Regions from separate parts of the Buttiauxella sp. JUb87 genome, predicted to be linked through region 3. Evidence: predicted binding sites of a transcription regulator. Region 3 holds the regulator's gene; each other region holds the start of a gene.

Evidence for each region. Region 3 encodes PurR, which represses purine synthesis genes. Its sites were predicted from a motif close to CANGCAAACGTTTGCNTG; they were not measured.
Region 1: gltB (glutamate synthase large subunit) is a predicted target of PurR. The motif match lies at 2,241-2,258, and genes of this name have one in related genera.
Region 2: epd (erythrose-4-phosphate dehydrogenase) is a predicted target of PurR. The motif match lies at 2,289-2,306, and genes of this name have one in related genera.
Region 4: raiA (ribosome-associated translation inhibitor RaiA) is a predicted target of PurR. The motif match lies at 2,797-2,814, and genes of this name have one in related genera.

What each region holds. Positions count from the first base shown of each region.
Region 1 covers NZ_SNVY01000002.1:778,945-783,162, forward strand. The annotation lists gene arcB (aerobic respiration two-component sensor histidine kinase ArcB) at 1-626, opposite strand, end outside; gene EC843_RS11815 (TIGR01212 family radical SAM protein) at 677-1,609, opposite strand; gene gltB (glutamate synthase large subunit) at 2,290-4,218, shown strand, end outside.
Region 2 covers NZ_SNVY01000002.1:482,734-486,951, forward strand. The annotation lists gene pgk (phosphoglycerate kinase) at 1-1,040, opposite strand, end outside; gene epd (erythrose-4-phosphate dehydrogenase) at 1,090-2,109, opposite strand; gene EC843_RS10445 (nucleoside/nucleotide kinase family protein) at 2,427-3,134, opposite strand; gene EC843_RS10450 (MltR family transcriptional regulator) at 3,131-3,640, opposite strand; gene glpX (class II fructose-bisphosphatase) at 3,656-4,218, opposite strand, start outside.
Region 3 covers NZ_SNVY01000001.1:601,490-605,707, forward strand. The annotation lists gene EC843_RS02730 (C40 family peptidase) at 1-485, shown strand, start outside; gene sodB (superoxide dismutase [Fe]) at 617-1,198, shown strand; gene purR (HTH-type transcriptional repressor PurR) at 1,637-2,662, shown strand; gene punR (DNA-binding transcriptional activator PunR) at 2,701-3,612, opposite strand; gene punC (purine nucleoside transporter PunC) at 3,728-4,218, shown strand, end outside.
Region 4 covers NZ_SNVY01000007.1:183,984-188,201, forward strand. The annotation lists gene EC843_RS19925 (SMP-30/gluconolactonase/LRE family protein) at 44-919, shown strand; gene pheA (bifunctional chorismate mutase/prephenate dehydratase) at 949-2,109, opposite strand; Phe leader region at 2,131-2,256, opposite strand; gene pheL (pheA operon leader peptide PheL) at 2,208-2,255, opposite strand; gene raiA (ribosome-associated translation inhibitor RaiA) at 2,361-2,699, opposite strand; gene bamD (outer membrane protein assembly factor BamD) at 2,971-3,708, opposite strand; gene rluD (23S rRNA pseudouridine(1911/1915/1917) synthase RluD) at 3,839-4,218, shown strand, end outside.

The DNA of each region.
Region 1 (4,218 bases), on a different contig from region 3:
GCTGCTTCTGGCGAGTAGACCTCTTCTGGCTTCAGTCTGATCAGTTGCTTCTCACTTTTGCCCGTCAACAACTCCATGGCACGGTTACAGCCTGAAAATTCTTTATCTTCATTACGATAGAAAACCAGATCCGGGGAAGCATCGAGGAATGAGCGTAAAAACGACGATTGCTGCTCAAGCTGAATTTGCGTCTCTTCACGCTCCTGCATCTCAACTTTGAGTTGCTCAAGCATAGTTTGACGCTCATCTTCTGCTTTCACGCGAACGGCAATTTCCTGATTTAATTGCGCAATATTGTCTTTAAGCTGCACATTAAGTTTCAGGTCTCTTTCGCGCATCTCTTCAAGTTTCTGCACCAGTTTTGACAGCCTTTGGCGAGACTCTTCGAGTTGTTCAACCACCACAGAAAGGAAATAGACAGCCCAGGGAGTAATTAGCAGTCCAAAAAAGATAGAGCGGACGACATCAATGCTTTCAACCTGGCCACGTAACAACATCGTCACGGCCATTTGCACCACAATAGCCAACACCACCAGGGCGGAAGCCAACAATAATGAGAAGCGCACTAATCCGAGCTTCACCATCAAATCAACGTAATATTGTGCCAGTAACCGGATTTGCTTCATGGAACGTTTCCCTCGCCTTCAATCAGCTAAATATACCGCACGCTTAGTGATTACGACAGAATTGCTGGGGTCCATGGCGAACCCAATGCCGAGCCTTGTGTTCCATGCTCCGTCAAATACTTATCGATTGCCCCCATTCCAGTCCATCGGTTCTCACACCACAGCGGTGCCAGCAGGGTCGGACGGCGGGCATTGGCAGATATGCGATGATAAACAATATCGAACGGCGTATGGCGAATCATCTCACCTGCGGTAGTCGCATACTCTTCCAGTTCGATGCCTTGCAGTCGTCCTGCCTGCCAACTTTTCGCCATCGTGCTACCGCTGACTATATGGAGTGGATGCAGTTTGATGCCATCCACGCCCGTCTCAACGACTTGCTTGAGCGTTTGCAGGCAATGTTCCTGACCTTCTCCAGGCAGGCCAACAATCAAGTGGCTGCAAACTTTCAAGCCGCGCGCACGGGCACGACGTGTCGTTTCCTGATAACAGGCAAAATCATGCCCACGATTTATTCGATGTAGCGTTTTGTCATGCGCCGTCTGCAAGCCAAGTTCTAACCAGACCTCATAACCTTTGTCATGATATTCACTTAACAAATCGAGCACGCTATCCGGCACACAATCCGGGCGCGTACCAACACATAAGCCGACAATACTGGCCTGGCTAACGGCTTGTTGGTACATCGAGCGAAGCACCTGCACTTCTGCCCACGTACTGGTGTAAGCCTGAAAATAAGCAAGATAGTGTTTTGCCCGGTTTACCAGCTGTGACTGGCGTTCGAGCTGCTCAGCGATAGAATGGTTTTGTTGGGTTTCGTCGGCGAAAGAAGCGACATTGCAGAAAGTACAGCCGCCGCGTCCAATAGTACCGTCGCGGTTTGGGCAACTAAAACCGCCATGCAGCGTGAGTTTATGGACTTTGTGACCATAACGACGCTGAAGATCCCCACCAAACATATTGACTAATTTCTGTAACTGCATAATCTGATGGGCCGCCCTGTAAAAGGGAGGTAGCCTGCCATTTTCTGCCCATTTTAGCGATGACCTGGATCAATCGCTCTGGCGCAGCTTTATCTATTGCATATAAATGCAAAATAAGTGCAATTCTAATCACAAGCAAGATGATTACTTTTCCTTATATTGACCCTCTATTTTTAAAGAATATGTGGCCTTGTGAAAAACAGTGTCATACAACACGCCACACCGCGTTGATAGCATAAGATCCTGCCAATACCATCATCTCCAGCACGCTCTGGAATTTTTCAGCCTCCAGGATAGTGAGAGAGATCACAATACCCAGGTGATCTTCTTGCCGCTTAAATCCGATAAAAATGATAATAAAATGTTTATATTCATAATGTTAAATAGCAATTAGCACATAATCGTATAAATAAGAATGCCATTTGACCTGTGTGCGCTTTCCCGATAACTTGGAAATCCGCTGGAAGCTTTCTGGGTGGGTTCTGTGCCCATCATATTTATGCAGTAATTTAGATTCCCTCTAAAGCAAGTCCTCAACACTTGTGAAACCGGATGCGTTAGACATCAAGAGGGCGACACGCGCGGTATGCGTAGATTCGCAAACCCCGTCGCCATGCCCTTGCTGCGTCTGGACGCAAACGGTATCGGGAATCACGTAGAGCCTGGGGAGGTTCACTGATATGTTGTACGATAAATCCCTTGAGAAGGATAACTGTGGTTTCGGCCTGATCGCCCACATAGAAGGCGAACCTAGCCACAAGGTAGTGCGTACTGCTATTCACGCACTGGCCCGAATGCAACACCGTGGAGCAATCCTTGCCGATGGTAAAACCGGTGATGGTTGTGGCCTGCTGTTGCAAAAGCCTGACCGTTTCTTCCGAATCGTTGCGGAAGAGCGTGGCTGGCGTTTGGCAAAAAATTATGCCGTCGGCATGATTTTCTTAAATAAAGATGATGCGCTGGCTAAAGCAAGCCGTCGTATCGTTGAAGAAGAGTTGCAAAACGAAACCCTGTCGATTGTTGGCTGGCGCGAAGTGCCAACCAATGAAGACGTACTCGGTGAAATCGCCCTCTCCTCAAAACCTCGTATCGAACAAATTTTTGTTAATGCTCCGGCTGGCTGGCGCCCACGTGATATGGAACGTCGCCTGTTTATCGCCCGTCGCCGCATCGAAAAACGTATTCAGGACAAAGACTTCTACGTTTGTAGTCTCTCAAATCTGGTCAACATCTATAAAGGTCTGTGTATGCCGGCAGATTTGCCGCGCTTCTACCTGGACCTGGCGGACTTACGCCTGGAATCAGCCATTTGCTTGTTCCACCAACGTTTCTCCACCAACACCGTACCACGCTGGCCGCTGGCTCAGCCGTTCCGCTACCTGGCGCACAACGGTGAAATCAACACTATCACTGGTAACCGCCAGTGGGCGCGCGCGCGTACTTACAAGTTCCAGACTCCACTGATCCCAGATTTGCATGACGCAGCGCCATTCGTTAACGAAACCGGCTCCGACTCAAGCTCAATGGATAACATGCTTGAGCTGCTATTAGCTGGCGGGATGGACATCGTTCGTGCCATGCGTTTGCTGGTGCCACCAGCCTGGCAGAACAACCCGAACATGGACCCGGAGCTACGTGCCTTCTTCGACTTTAACTCCATGCACATGGAACCGTGGGATGGCCCGGCCGGTATCGTAATGTCCGACGGGCGTTACGCTGCGTGTAACCTGGACCGTAACGGTCTGCGTCCGGCACGCTACGTCATTACTAAAGATAAGCTGATTACCTGTGCATCCGAAGTTGGGATCTGGGATTACCAGCCTGACGAAGTGGTCGAAAAAGGCCGCGTCGGTCCTGGCGAATTGATGGTTATCGATACGCGTATCGGGCGCATTCTGCATTCCGCTGAAACCGATGCCGATCTGAAAAGCCGCCACCCTTATAAAGAGTGGATGGAAAATAACGTTCGTCGTTTAGTGCCGTTTGAAGATTTGCCTGACGAAGAAGTCGGTACTCGTGAACTGGATGACGATACGCTGGCAAGCTTCCAGAAGCAGTTCAATTACAGTGTTGAAGAACTGGATTCTGTGATTCGCGTGCTGGGTGAAAATGGCCAGGAAGCCGTCGGCTCAATGGGTGATGATACCCCGTTTGCCGTGCTCTCCAGCCAGCCACGCATTATTTACGATTACTTCCGCCAGCAGTTTGCGCAGGTGACAAACCCGCCAATCGATCCGCTGCGTGAAGCTCACGTAATGTCTCTGGCGACCAGCATTGGCCGTGAAATGAACGTCTTCTGTGAAGCAGAAGGCCAGGCGCACCGCCTGAGCTTCAAATCACCAATTCTGCTGTGGTCTGATTTCCAGCAGCTCACTTCGCTTGAAGAGCAGCACTACCGTGCCGACACGCTGGACATCACTTACGATGCTTCCGCTCAATCGCTGCATGAAACCGTCAACGCACTGTGCGACGAAGCTGAACGCATGGTTCGCAACGGTACAGTTTTGCTGGTGCTGTCTGACCGTAACATCGCGAAAGATCGCCTGCCGGTTCCAGCGCCAATGGCAGTGGGTGCGATTCAGACTCGCCTGGTCGAGAAGAATCTGCGT
Region 2 (4,218 bases), on a different contig from region 3:
ATAGCTGCCAGGGTGTCACCGCCGCCTGCAATAGAGAACGCTTCGCTGTCTGCGATTGCATTGGCAACGATTTCAGTACCTTTACGGAAGTTCGGGAATTCGAACACGCCAACCGGGCCGTTCCACAGAATGGTTTTTGCATTCTTCAGGATTTCAGCCAGTTGCTGCGCAGAAGCATCACCGATATCCAGAATCTGCTCGTCAGATTTCACGTCGTTGACAGATTTCAGAGTTGCCGTAGCAGTCTCAGAGAACTCAGTCGCTACGCGAACATCAGCAGGAACTGGGATGTCACAAATAGTCAGCAGGCGTTTAGCTTCGTCAACCAGGTCTGCTTCGTACAGGGATTTACCGACGTTGTGGCCTTGAGCAGCAACGAAAGTGTTCGCGATGCCACCACCAACAATCAGCTGGTCAGCAATTTTGGACAGGGAATCCAGAACGGTCAGCTTGGTAGAAACTTTAGAACCGCCAACGATAGCCACCATTGGGCGAGCAGGTTCTTTCAATGCTTTACCCAGTGCGCTCAGCTCTTCAGCCAGCAGCGGGCCAGCACAAGCGATATCTGCGAATTTGCCAACGCCGTGGGTAGAAGCCTGTGCACGGTGTGCAGTACCGAAAGCGTCCATGACGAATACGTCGCACAGTGCAGCGTATTTTTTAGACAGGGTTTCGTCGTCTTTCTTTTCGCCTTTGTTAAAGCGAACGTTTTCCAGAACAACCAGTTCACCCGCAGCAACTTCAACGCCATCGAGGTAATCTTTAGCCAGGCGAACCGGAGCAGACAATTTGTCTTTCAGGTAGTTAACAACCGGCAGCAGAGAGAATTCTTCGTTGTACTCGCCTTCAGTCGGACGACCCAGGTGAGAAGTTACCATCACTTTAGCGCCTTGTTTCAGGGCTAATTCGATAGTTGGCAGTGATGCACGGATACGTGCGTCAGATGTCACTTTCCCTTCTTTAACTGGTACGTTCAAATCTGCACGGATCAGAACACGTTTTCCAGCCAGATCCAGATCGGTCATCTTAATTACAGACATGGTGAATCCTCTCGTTGATTCTTAAAGTTTTGCGGACGCTTTATGCGCCTTACCTGAAACCACTTGCGGCCATGACTAACGTCGTGTCGAGCATTCGGTTAGCAAAGCCCCATTCGTTATCACACCAGACTAAAGTTTTAATCAGATGTTGCCCACTGACCCGCGTTTGTGTGCCATCAACAATGGCACTGTGCGGATCATGGTTAAAATCAGTCGAGACCAACGGTAATTCCGTATAGTCAACTATACCATGAAATGAATCACGTGCTTCTTTTTGCAGCAACCTATTGACTTCATTAGCATTGACTGCTTTTTTCACCGTCACGCTTAAATCGATCGCCGTGACGTTAATGGTCGGAACACGTACCGCAATCGCCTCGAAACGATCGTTAAATTGCGGGAAAATACGTGTGATACCAGCAGCAAGACGCGTATCAACAGGAATAATAGACTGGCTGGCGGCACGTGTGCGGCGCAAGTCTGGATGATAGGCGTCGATAACTTGTTGATCGTGCATCGCGGAATGGATGGTGGTCACTGTGCCCCATTCAATACCGTACGCATCATCAAGCAATTTGATAATAGGAATAATGCAGTTTGTGGTGCAGGAAGCATTCGAAACAATGCGATGTTCAGCAACCACACTTTCATGATTCACACCGTAAACCACGGTGGCGTCGAGGTCGTTACCGCCGGGATGAGAGAAGAGGACTTTTTTGGCACCGGCAGCCAGATGCGCTTCACCGTCTGCACGGGAGCCAAACACACCGGTACAATCCAGCACCACATCCACGCCCAGTTCACGCCACGGTAAATCAGCAATATCCGGTTCGTGCAGAATACGGACGGTGTCATCACCTACCCATAACTGGTTGCGTTCCTGACGAACGTCCCAGGCGAAACGACCATGGCTAGTGTCATACTTCAACAGATGCGCCATGCCCGCAGCATCAGCCAGTTCATTGATTGCTACGACGGTAATTTCCGCACGGCGACCGGATTCGTACAATGCACGTACCACGTTGCGCCCAATGCGACCGAAGCCATTAATTGCTATGCGAACGGTCATATCTCTCCTGCCAGAATCCCTGAGACTAAGTGGCTGACAGAGTAATCCAGCAATCGTCTGAGGGGAATCCTCGCACTCTCGAAACTGCAATTGTTTGCTTAATTGTCGAACATTTATTCGACTGAAACGCTTCAGCCATGTTAAGCGATACGGGGAATAAATGGAACGTTACCCCATGACAGGCAACCGATCTTCTGACATACGTCACAAATTTGATGGAATAAATGCAACGAGAAACCCACGTTGAATGAATAACAACCAGCTATCCACAGGAATAATGGAAATACCACAGAGTCGTTTACACGACCCTGCCGGTATCAATTGAGATGATAGCCACCCTGCTCATCCATAACTAACTGCATATCGGCAGACAGGCTTCCTTCGAGCACACGTAAAACATTCGGCCCATCAGTGGCGTGGAAAAATTCCTCCGCCTGCTCACGGCTCAAGCCGCCACGTATTTTTCGGCTAATCAATCGTTCGGAAAGCAATTCCGCAGGAGCAGCGATAAACACAGAAAAATCGCAAAGGGGGCGCAATGCCTGCCACTCTGGCTGATTGAGCAGCAGCCAATTGCCTTCAACCACCACAATGGGCGCTTCAACGGTAATCGCATTTTCCAGCGGATCGTGCAGATTACGATCGTACTGCGGCCAGCGACTGCCAGGCTTTTGCAGATCCTGCAATGCACCAGTTAGCTTCTGAATATTAAACGTTTGCGGTGCGCCTTTATGTTGCTTGAGATTGTTCGCAAGCAGATATTCGTTGTAGTGATGGAAGCCATCCATCGGTAAAGCCTGTATCGCAGGTAATGCCGGATCGAGCGAAGACAAATATTCCCAAAACGCCACCAGCGTTGACTTACCGGTGCCGGGTGGAGCCGCCAAAAATACCACCAGCCGACGCTGTAATTGCTTTTGCTTTGCGGCGAGTTGCTTTAATAAAGGCTTATGTAACGCTTCGACTTCTTGTTCTTTAAAACAGGCTTGTGTCTCTAATCCATTAATAATTAATGTGACTTTCACCAGACTAGCTCCTTCAATAATGAAGTCACCGCCAGAGATAACGCCGTTTTCACTAAGCCGCCATAACGCGCTTCGGAATAGATTGAGAAATCCGAATACTTCATGCTTTTTATTGCATTAAACAATGTCGCGTTTTGGGTAATCGAATTGAGGTTCGCAATAAAATCGTAAGTGAGGTCATCATGAAACTGAATTGCCACTTTGCTGTGTTGCACAAAATCACAGAACTGGGAAAAACAGGTAATATCGGCATACAGCCATTTATCCATTTTCCCCAGCGCGTAAATCAGGCGCAGCGCAACGTCGATATCATCCAGCGGCCCACTTCTGGCAAGCAAAGGCTTAACCGCGTACTCAACGATCTCTTCATCATTATCAACAAATAACGAAGGTAGAAATTGCCTGATGCCGGAAAGCAAAATATCGTGCGCGACGCTCATAAATGAGGCCAAATCACTTTGCGCTTCCAGTTGTTCAAGTACTTCATCTTCGTTCAAGGTGGTCATTAATAGCTCAGTACATTAGAGGTGATGTAAAGAGTCTATAATATTACAGGTGCGCTCTATACCATTAATCAAGAGCGTTTGAGTGCGTACAACATCACCTTCTTCGCGCACTCCCTGCAAAATATCCCCGCCGGTTACGCCGGTTGCGGAAAATAATACCTCGTCGCTTTTGACGATTTCATCAAGGCTGTAAATACGATTGATTTCGACGCCCATTTCACGGCAGCGGCGTTGCTCAGAATCAGCAATTTGGCGATGTTCAGGCGTCTCCCCTTTTGCCTGGCAGAAATCCATTAATTCCACCTGCATTTCGCCACCTAATGCTTTCACCGCACAGGCAGAAATTACGCCCTCTGGTGCGCCGCCAATGCTGTACATCACGTCGTATTGATTATCCAGCAAGCAAGTCATCACGCTTGCAGCCACGTCACCATCCGGTAATGCAATCACTTTCACGCCCAGGCTTGTAGCTTCGGCAATTATTGCCTGGTGGCGGGGTTTATCGAGGGTCACCATCCGCAAACGCTCCAGCGGTTTGCCGAGCGCGTTGGCAATATTTTTTAGGTTATCTGCGAGCG
Region 3 (4,218 bases):
GTAAAGGTTATAAAACGCATTGCGTGAAAGTCAAAGCAGAGCAACCAACGACGATTGCCGCTGCGCATAAAGTCCGGGTGCAAAAAGCACAGAAAACGGCGATGAACAAATTGATGGGCCAGATTGGCAAACCGTATCGCTGGGGTGGGACTTCACCGCGTACCGGTTTCGATTGCAGCGGTCTGGTTTATTACGCCTATAAAGATTTGGTGAAGTTCCGTATTCCACGCACTGCCAACGAAATGTATCACCTGCGTGATGCCTCTTCGGTGGATCGTGGTGAGCTGGAAACAGGTGACCTGGTATTCTTCCGTACACAAGGTCGCGGTACTGCGGATCACGTAGGCGTGTATGTAGGCAACGGTAAGTTCATTCAGTCTCCACGTTCTGGCAGGGATATCCAAATCACTTCCTTGAGCGAAGATTACTGGCAACGCCACTATGTTGGCGCTAAACGTGTCATGACCTCCAAAACCATTCGTTAAAAATTCGTCGAAAATCTGCGCCTGCCCTTCATTGGGCAGGCGTGTTCCTCTTTTGCTTACCCTTTCAATTTGTTACCCTAAACCCGCACTAAAAGTGTTGTCTAGATGTAAACAATAATAAGGAGTTAGCAATGTCGTTCGAACTACCTGCACTACCGTATGCAAAAGATGCTTTAGCACCGCATATCTCCGCCGAAACCCTGGAATACCATTACGGTAAACACCATCAAACCTATGTCACTAACCTGAATAATCTGGTTAAAGGCAGCGCGTTTGAGGGTAAAACCCTCGAAGAGATCGTTCGTACTTCCGAAGGTGGCGTATTTAACAACGCCGCTCAGGTCTGGAACCACACTTTCTACTGGAACTGCCTGGCACCAAATGCTGGCGGCGAGCCAACTGGCGAACTGCTGGAAGCCATCAATAAATCTTTTGGTAGCTTCGCTGAGTTCAAGCAGCAATTTACTGATGCTGCTATCAAGAACTTCGGTGCTGGCTGGACATGGCTGGTTAAACAGGAAGATGGCGCATTAGCGATTGTTTCTACCTCTAACGCTGGCACCCCACTGACGACTGCAGCTAAACCGCTGTTGACTGTGGATGTGTGGGAACATGCGTACTACATCGACTACCGCAATGCTCGTGCTGGCTACCTTGAGCATTTCTGGGCGCTGGTGAACTGGGCGTTTGTTGCGAAGAATTTAGCAGCTTAATGCAAAAGTAAATGGGCCGCGATTTGCGGCCCATCTTGATCAAAGCGTAAAAATCAGTGCAGTACGGCAGTTAGTGCGCCGAAAACAATCAAAGCCAAAACAATTACCGTCGTCGTGATTGAAAATTTCAAATCGGTGCTCATCATTAAACTCCTTTTATATCCATACAATCGATGTGTCAGGGTGATTTTCCCACAACCAGAGATAAAAATCCTCCAGGTTTTAATCTGATATCAATTTTCCCTCTTCCACTTTTCGCCTGGATAGGCCAAAATCCCTCGCTAATTTGTTGCGTATCGTCAATTCAATGCCCTCCTCCCGTTTTATGTCGCAATCCCGGCATACCTGCAACCATCATGTTGCCTGTGGAGTCAGCGTACGCAAACGTTTAACATAATAGCAATCAAGGGTTTACGATATAGCCCGGAGTGAATTTTAATGGCGACAATCAAGGACGTGGCGAAGCGCGCAAACGTTTCCACTACAACCGTATCACATGTGATTAACAAAACCCGTTTTGTGGCGGAAGAAACGCGCAATGCGGTGTGGGCAGCAATTAAAGAATTGCACTACTCGCCAAGCGCCGTAGCACGAAGCCTGAAAGTTAATCACACCAAAACGATTGGTCTGCTTGCCACTTCCAGTGAAGCACCCTATTTCGCCGAGATAATCGAAGCGGTGGAAAATAGCTGCTTTGAAAAAGGCTACACCCTGATTTTGGGCAACGCGCACAACAACTTTGAAAAGCAGCGCGCTTACTTATCGATGATGGCACAAAAGCGTGTCGATGGCCTGTTAGTGATGTGCTCTGAATATCCTGAATCATTGCTCACCATGCTTGAAGAGTACCGTCACATCCCTATGGTGGTGATGGACTGGGGCGAGGCTCGTGCCGATTTCACCGACTCCGTGGTCGATAACGCTTTCCACGGCGGTTATCTTGCTGGACGTTATTTGATTGAACGCGGCCACCGCGAAATTGGCGCCATTCCCGGGCAAATGGAACGTAACACCGGTGGCGGCCGCCATGCAGGCTTTATGAAAGCACTGGAAGAAGCGGGAATTTCCATTCCGGAAAACTGGATTGTTCAGGGTGACTTTGAACCTGAATCAGGTTACCGCGCCATGCAGCAGATCATCGGCCAGTCTCATCGCCCAACAGCGGTATTCTGTGGCGGCGACATTATGGCGATGGGTGCTATTTGCGCTGCTGATGAAATGGGGCTGCGCGTGCCGCAGGATATTTCCGTTATCGGTTACGACAACGTACGCAACGCGCGTTACTTCTCACCAGCATTGACCACCATCCACCAGCCGAAAGATTCGCTAGGGGAAACGGCGTTTAATATGCTGCTGGATAGAATCGTCAACAAACGCGAAGAGTCGCAGTCGATTGAGGTTCACCCGCGTCTGATTGAACGCCGCTCTGTGGCTGATGGCCCGTTTCGCGATTATCGCCGCTAAGTGTGTGTCGGATGTCGCGCAAGCGACATCCAGCAGACTTACAGCGGCTCCTGTAACCACTCCTGATTCATCGTGTCACTATCGCCTAAGTAATCCAACAGCCAGGCCAACGCTGGCGATGCATCGTTTTGCTGCCATGTCAGGCAACATGCCGCGTCAGGGAATGGATTATCCAGCGTTAATTCGCGCCATTTCCCTGAAGCAACCCACGGTTTGGCAATATGTAACGGCACCATGCCGATACACAACCCCGCGCTCAAGCAATCCGAACCGGACGCCCAATCAGGCACTACCACGCGGCGCTGGTTATCTAACAGCCAGGTAATTCGTTTTGGTAATGAACGCGAAGTATCTTCCAGAACTAGCGATGGCCAGGCACGCAGGTCATCATCGCTTAACGTCCCGTCGCACTGTGCCAGTGGGTGCGAGGAAGCCACCACGCAACGCCAGCTCAACGTTCCCATATCACGGAAGGCATAACGCCCCCCAACCGGAATCGCCTGAGTCGCGCCAATCGCCACTTCTACGCGTCCATCCGCCAGCGCATCCCACACGCCGTTGAACACTTCCTGAAAGATACGTAATTCGATATCAGGAAAATGGCGATAGAAATCCAGCACCAGTTGCCGCGTTCGCTCCGGTTTTACAATGTTATCAACTGCAATCGCCAGGTGACCGCGCCATCCATTGGCGATCTGTTGGCACTGTTGCCGTGTCGTCATCATTTTTTTGATAACAGAGCGGCCTTCTTTGAGAAAAAAGACGCCAGCAGGGGTTAATTCAACATCCCGATGACGACGTTCGAATAGCGGAACGGCTAACCAATCTTCGAGTTGCCGCACCGTATAACTAATGGCAGACGGAACGCGGTGCAACTCTTGTGCTGCACCGCTGAAGCTGCCATTGCGCGCTACCGCATCGATGACTTCCAGCGAGTATTCTGACCACATTTCTTTGCTCACAAATTTTTTGAACGCAACCTACAAATATTAGCGTTTCACAAGCGTAATTGCACTCCGTACACTCTCGCGGCGATTAACCTGCAAGATAAAACAAGAGAAAATTATGCAACCATCAAAAGGATTTCTTATCTGGCTGGCCGGATTAAGTGTGCTGGGGTTCCTCGCCACAGACATGTATCTGCCTGCTTTCGCTGCCATTCAGCAAGATTTACAGACCGACGCCTCTGCCGTCAGTGCCAGCCTGAGTCTGTTCCTTGCCGGCTTTGCGTTTGCCCAGTTGATGTGGGGTCCATTGTCAGACCACTTCGGTCGTAAACCGGTATTACTGGCGGGTTTGAGCCTGTTCGCCATCGGTTGTATTGGCATGCTGTGGGTTGAAAGCGCCACCGCGCTACTGGTACTGCGTTTTGTTCAGGCGGTTGGCGTCTGTTCTGCGGCCGTCAGTTGGCAAGCTTTGGTGACCGATTACTATCCGGCGAATCGCGCTAACCGTATTTTCGCCACCATTATGCCACTGGTTGGCTTGTCTCCGGCGTTGGCACCGCTGCTCGGTAGCTGGATTTTGACTCACTTTGACTGGCAGGCGATTTTCGC
Region 4 (4,218 bases), on a different contig from region 3:
GGAAACCTAATGGCTTTTTTTATTGGCAATTAAGGATAGAAAAATGGCTCAGCCGCAAGTTCTGTTCAATTACACCGGTCACTTACCTGAATGCCCAACCTGGAATGCTCAAGAAAATTGCCTTTACTGGACGGATATTCTCGAAAACGAAATTCATCGCTATAACATCGCCAGCAAAAAGCATGATGTGATTCAGTTTTCCGAAGAGGTTGGCTGTTTTGCATTGTGCGAAACGGGTGGTTTTATTGTCGCGCTGCGAAGTGGAATTTATCTGACCAATCGCACCGGACTTATTACTCGCAAAGTCTGTGATAACCCCAATAACCCGACATTAGCTCGTTTTAATGATGGTGGAACTGACAGGGATGGGCGTTTTTATGCTGGAACATTTTGGGGGCCTGGTGATTACAACGGAGCCTTGCTGTGCCGTGTGGATAACGACCTGACACCGCATGTCATTCAGCATGATATCCATGGTGCCAATGGTCTGGCGTTTAGTGCAGATAAAAAATGGATGTTTACATCAGACACGCCGAACCGTGTGATTTACCGAACTCCGTTAGACAAACAAGGTGAGCCTGGCAAGCGTGAAGTGTTTAAACGCTTTGAACCGGGGCAGGGAATTCCGGATGGAGCCGCACTTGACGAAGAAGGTTGCTACTGGACGGCATTGTTTGATGGCTACCGTATCGCGCGATTATCGCCTGATGGCGATGTGCTGGAAGAATATCAATTGCCGGTGCGCTGTCCAACGATGGTGTGCTTCGGTGGCGATGATATGAAAACGTTGTTCATCACGACGACGCGAGAAAATATGGATAACGGCGAAGTTGCAGAAAGGCCGCTGTCAGGCGCGATTTTTACGCTTAAAGTCGCCGTTGCAGGAATGCCGAAACTGAAATTTAAAGTGAATGAGTAAGCCAGCTTCGAGCTGGCTTACTGCCAATTTTAAGCCGGATCAACAGGCACTACATTCTCACTTGGATAACAGCCAAGCACTTTCATAGAACGGGTAATTTCACCGAGTTCGCGAAGTGCTTTGCGCATTGCTTCATCGTTCAGGTTTGCCTGAACATCCAGATAAAACATCTCTTCCCACGGGTTGCCGTTAATTGGTCGAGACTCCAGTTTTGTCATGATCAAATTGTGATTACGCAACACCAGAAGGGCTTCAACCAACGCACCGGCTTGCTGACCTGTCGCCATGAGTAGTGTTGTTTTGGCTGGGACCTGGTCGGTGACTTCGACCGATTTGCGAGCGAGAACGATGAAACGGGTGATGTTTTGCGTCTGGTTTGCCAGATTACGTTCCAGAACTTGCAAACCATATAACGCCCCACCAGCCTCGCTACCCAGCGCCGCGACATGCGGTGAGTTTGCCTGCGCCACTTTTTCCATTGCCGCCGAGGTACTTTCGCAATATTCGATTTTCCAGTTTGGATACCGGTTAATGAATTGGCTGCATTGCTGGAAAGGCTGTGGATGGCTGTATACGGTATGGATAGCGTCTAAAGTTGTTGTACCGTTGACCAACACACAGTGATCGATTGGTACGGTCATTTCGGCAACGATGGACAAGCTCGTATGCTGCAACAAATCGTAGACATCGTTTATCGCACCGGAACTGGTGTTTTCAAGCGGAACTACGGCGTAGTCAGCCTGGCCCGTTTCAACCTGGTTAAAGATGTCCTGGAATTTGGCACAGCCACTTTCAATGAATTGCTCAAAGTGGCGAGCAGCATACTGACGTGCAGCGAGGTGTGAGTACGAACCCTTCGGGCCTAAAAACGCGACTCTCGCTGACTGCGGATTGGTTTTATTAAGATGCTGCTGTAAAAGTGTTTGCTGCGTCAGAACTGAATCTTCAATGATGAGTTGGAACAAGCGCGTAATGTAATGGGCGTCCAGATTATGTGTTTTACCCAAAGTAATCAGACGCTCCAGCAAATCACGCTCGCGGTCGATATCTCGAACCGGGCGGTGAGTCGCGAGCTTGGCTTTTCCGACTTCAACAGCCAGCAAGCGACGCTCTGCCAGCAATGCCAGCAATTTTACATCCAGGGCGCTGATTTTATCGCGCAGTGCCAGCAACGGGTTTGTCTCACTCATAACGCTACCTTTTCGAAGTCCATAAAAAAGGCCTCCCGCTTGGGGAGGCCTGTTTGTTCGTCTTCGCATTCTTTATCACACGACGAATTGCCTCCCATTCAGGGGAAGGTAAAAAAGAATGCGAAGAAAAACGGAATTAATTTCATGGTTGGTTCCTGATAAGTCAGACAAGTAAGGTACTCGCTCTGTTTTCGCTCTGTCAATAAAAAACGCGCCCGGAGGCGCGTTGGTGTGATTGATAAAGCTAAAATTTACTCTTCTTCAATTTCCGCGATAGCAACGTCTTTCACTGAGCCTGCTGTGCGACGCGCTTCACCTTTGTGTTGCACTTTATTCAACTGCCGCTCCAGTTTGTTAATCAAATCGTTGATAGCCGTATACATATCATCGTGTTTGGCGCTCGCTACGAGCTGGCCGTTTGGCGTATTAATGGTGGCATCAGCCACGAAACCTTTCGGTTCTTTGGACAAAACAATGTGTGGGTTAATTAGATGAGTTTGCCACTTGTCCAGTTTAGTGAGACGGTCTGCGACGTGCTGACGAATAGCTGGGGTGATTTCCATTTGCTTGCTGGTAATGTTCATTGTCATAAAGTTACCTCTTGTCTTTCCCGTCTTGGTAACTCCAGCATACCTTTCTGAATGTCAAAATGTGTGATGTGAATCACACTATTTTGTCACTTTTTGTCAGTAAACCCTTTTTGTGAGGCAGGACAGGATCTCTGTTTTTAAAGCTTGTGGAACTTAAGAATAGCGTCCATATTTGATTGGATGACCTGACGCTAAACCGTTTCAGTTTTGTGTTTTCAGGCAATAAAAATGGCAGCCAGTTGGCTGCCATTTTGTTTTTCATCTCGGGTAATCAGTTGGTATTGCCGTTGGCCGCGATAATTTTTGCAACTTTTTCGGCTTGAGCCGGCATTTGCATTTCACGGTAGGCATTTTCCATCAACTTCAGACCATCACGTGTAGCCTGGGTATCAGGGAAATCACGCAGCATTCCTTCAACACGGTTAACTACTGCAACCCACGCGCCGCGTTTAGTGTAGTATTGCGCGACGGAAAGCTCATATTTCGCTAAACGATCTTTCAGGAACACCAGGCGCTTGCTGGCATCGGTGACATACTGGCTGTTCGGGTAACCTCGAACCAGCTTAGAGAAATCTTTGAAAGCATCACGCGCGTGTGCAGGATCTCGGTCTGAACGATCTACGCCAAAGAACCCTTGTAATGCGCTATCATCCAGTGCCATGTCCGTCAGACCGCGCATGTAAAGTACGTAGTCGATGTTTGGATGGGTAGGATTTAGGCGCATAAAGCGGTCAATAGCTGCCTGAGCCAGTGGCAAGTCAGCATTCTTGTAGTAAGCGTAAATAAGATCTAACTGCACTTGCTGCGAGTATGGCCCGAACGGATAACGGTTATCCAGCGCTTCCAGTTGCGTTATCGCCGCTTTAAAGTTACCGTCCTGCAACTTTTGTTGGGCAGTCGCATAAATCTCGGAAGGTGGACTATCAGGAACCTCATCCTTGGAACTGGAGCAACCAGCCAAAGCCAGGCTCAACGTGGCTGCTGCCACCAGATATTTCATACGCGTCATGACGTTTTGACTTTCCTCAGAATGTTATCCGGGAGGCTCTCAATACCAGCTCCCGATAAAGACCAGCTACAATAGCACACTATATTAAACGGCATTGCCGTAAAACCCAACGTTAACGAAGAAGCTGTCTATGGCACAACTAGTACAACTCAACGCAACAGTATCCGAATCGCAACTCGGTCAACGCTTAGATCAAGCTTTGGCCGAATTGTTCCCTGATTATTCACGTTCGCGTATAAAAGAATGGATTCTTGACCGGCGCGTGCTGGTCAATGGCAATATTAGCGACAAACCGAAAGAAAAAGTATTGGGTGGCGAAGCTGTCACTATCAATGCTGAAATCGAAGAGGATGTGCGCTGGGAACCACAAGATATCCCGCTCAATATCGTTTATGAAGATGACGATATTTTGGTGATTAACAAGCCGCGTGATTTCGTTGTGCATCCTGGTGCGGGTAATCCTGACGGGACCGTACTGAATGCGCTTCTGCATTACTATCCGCCGATTGT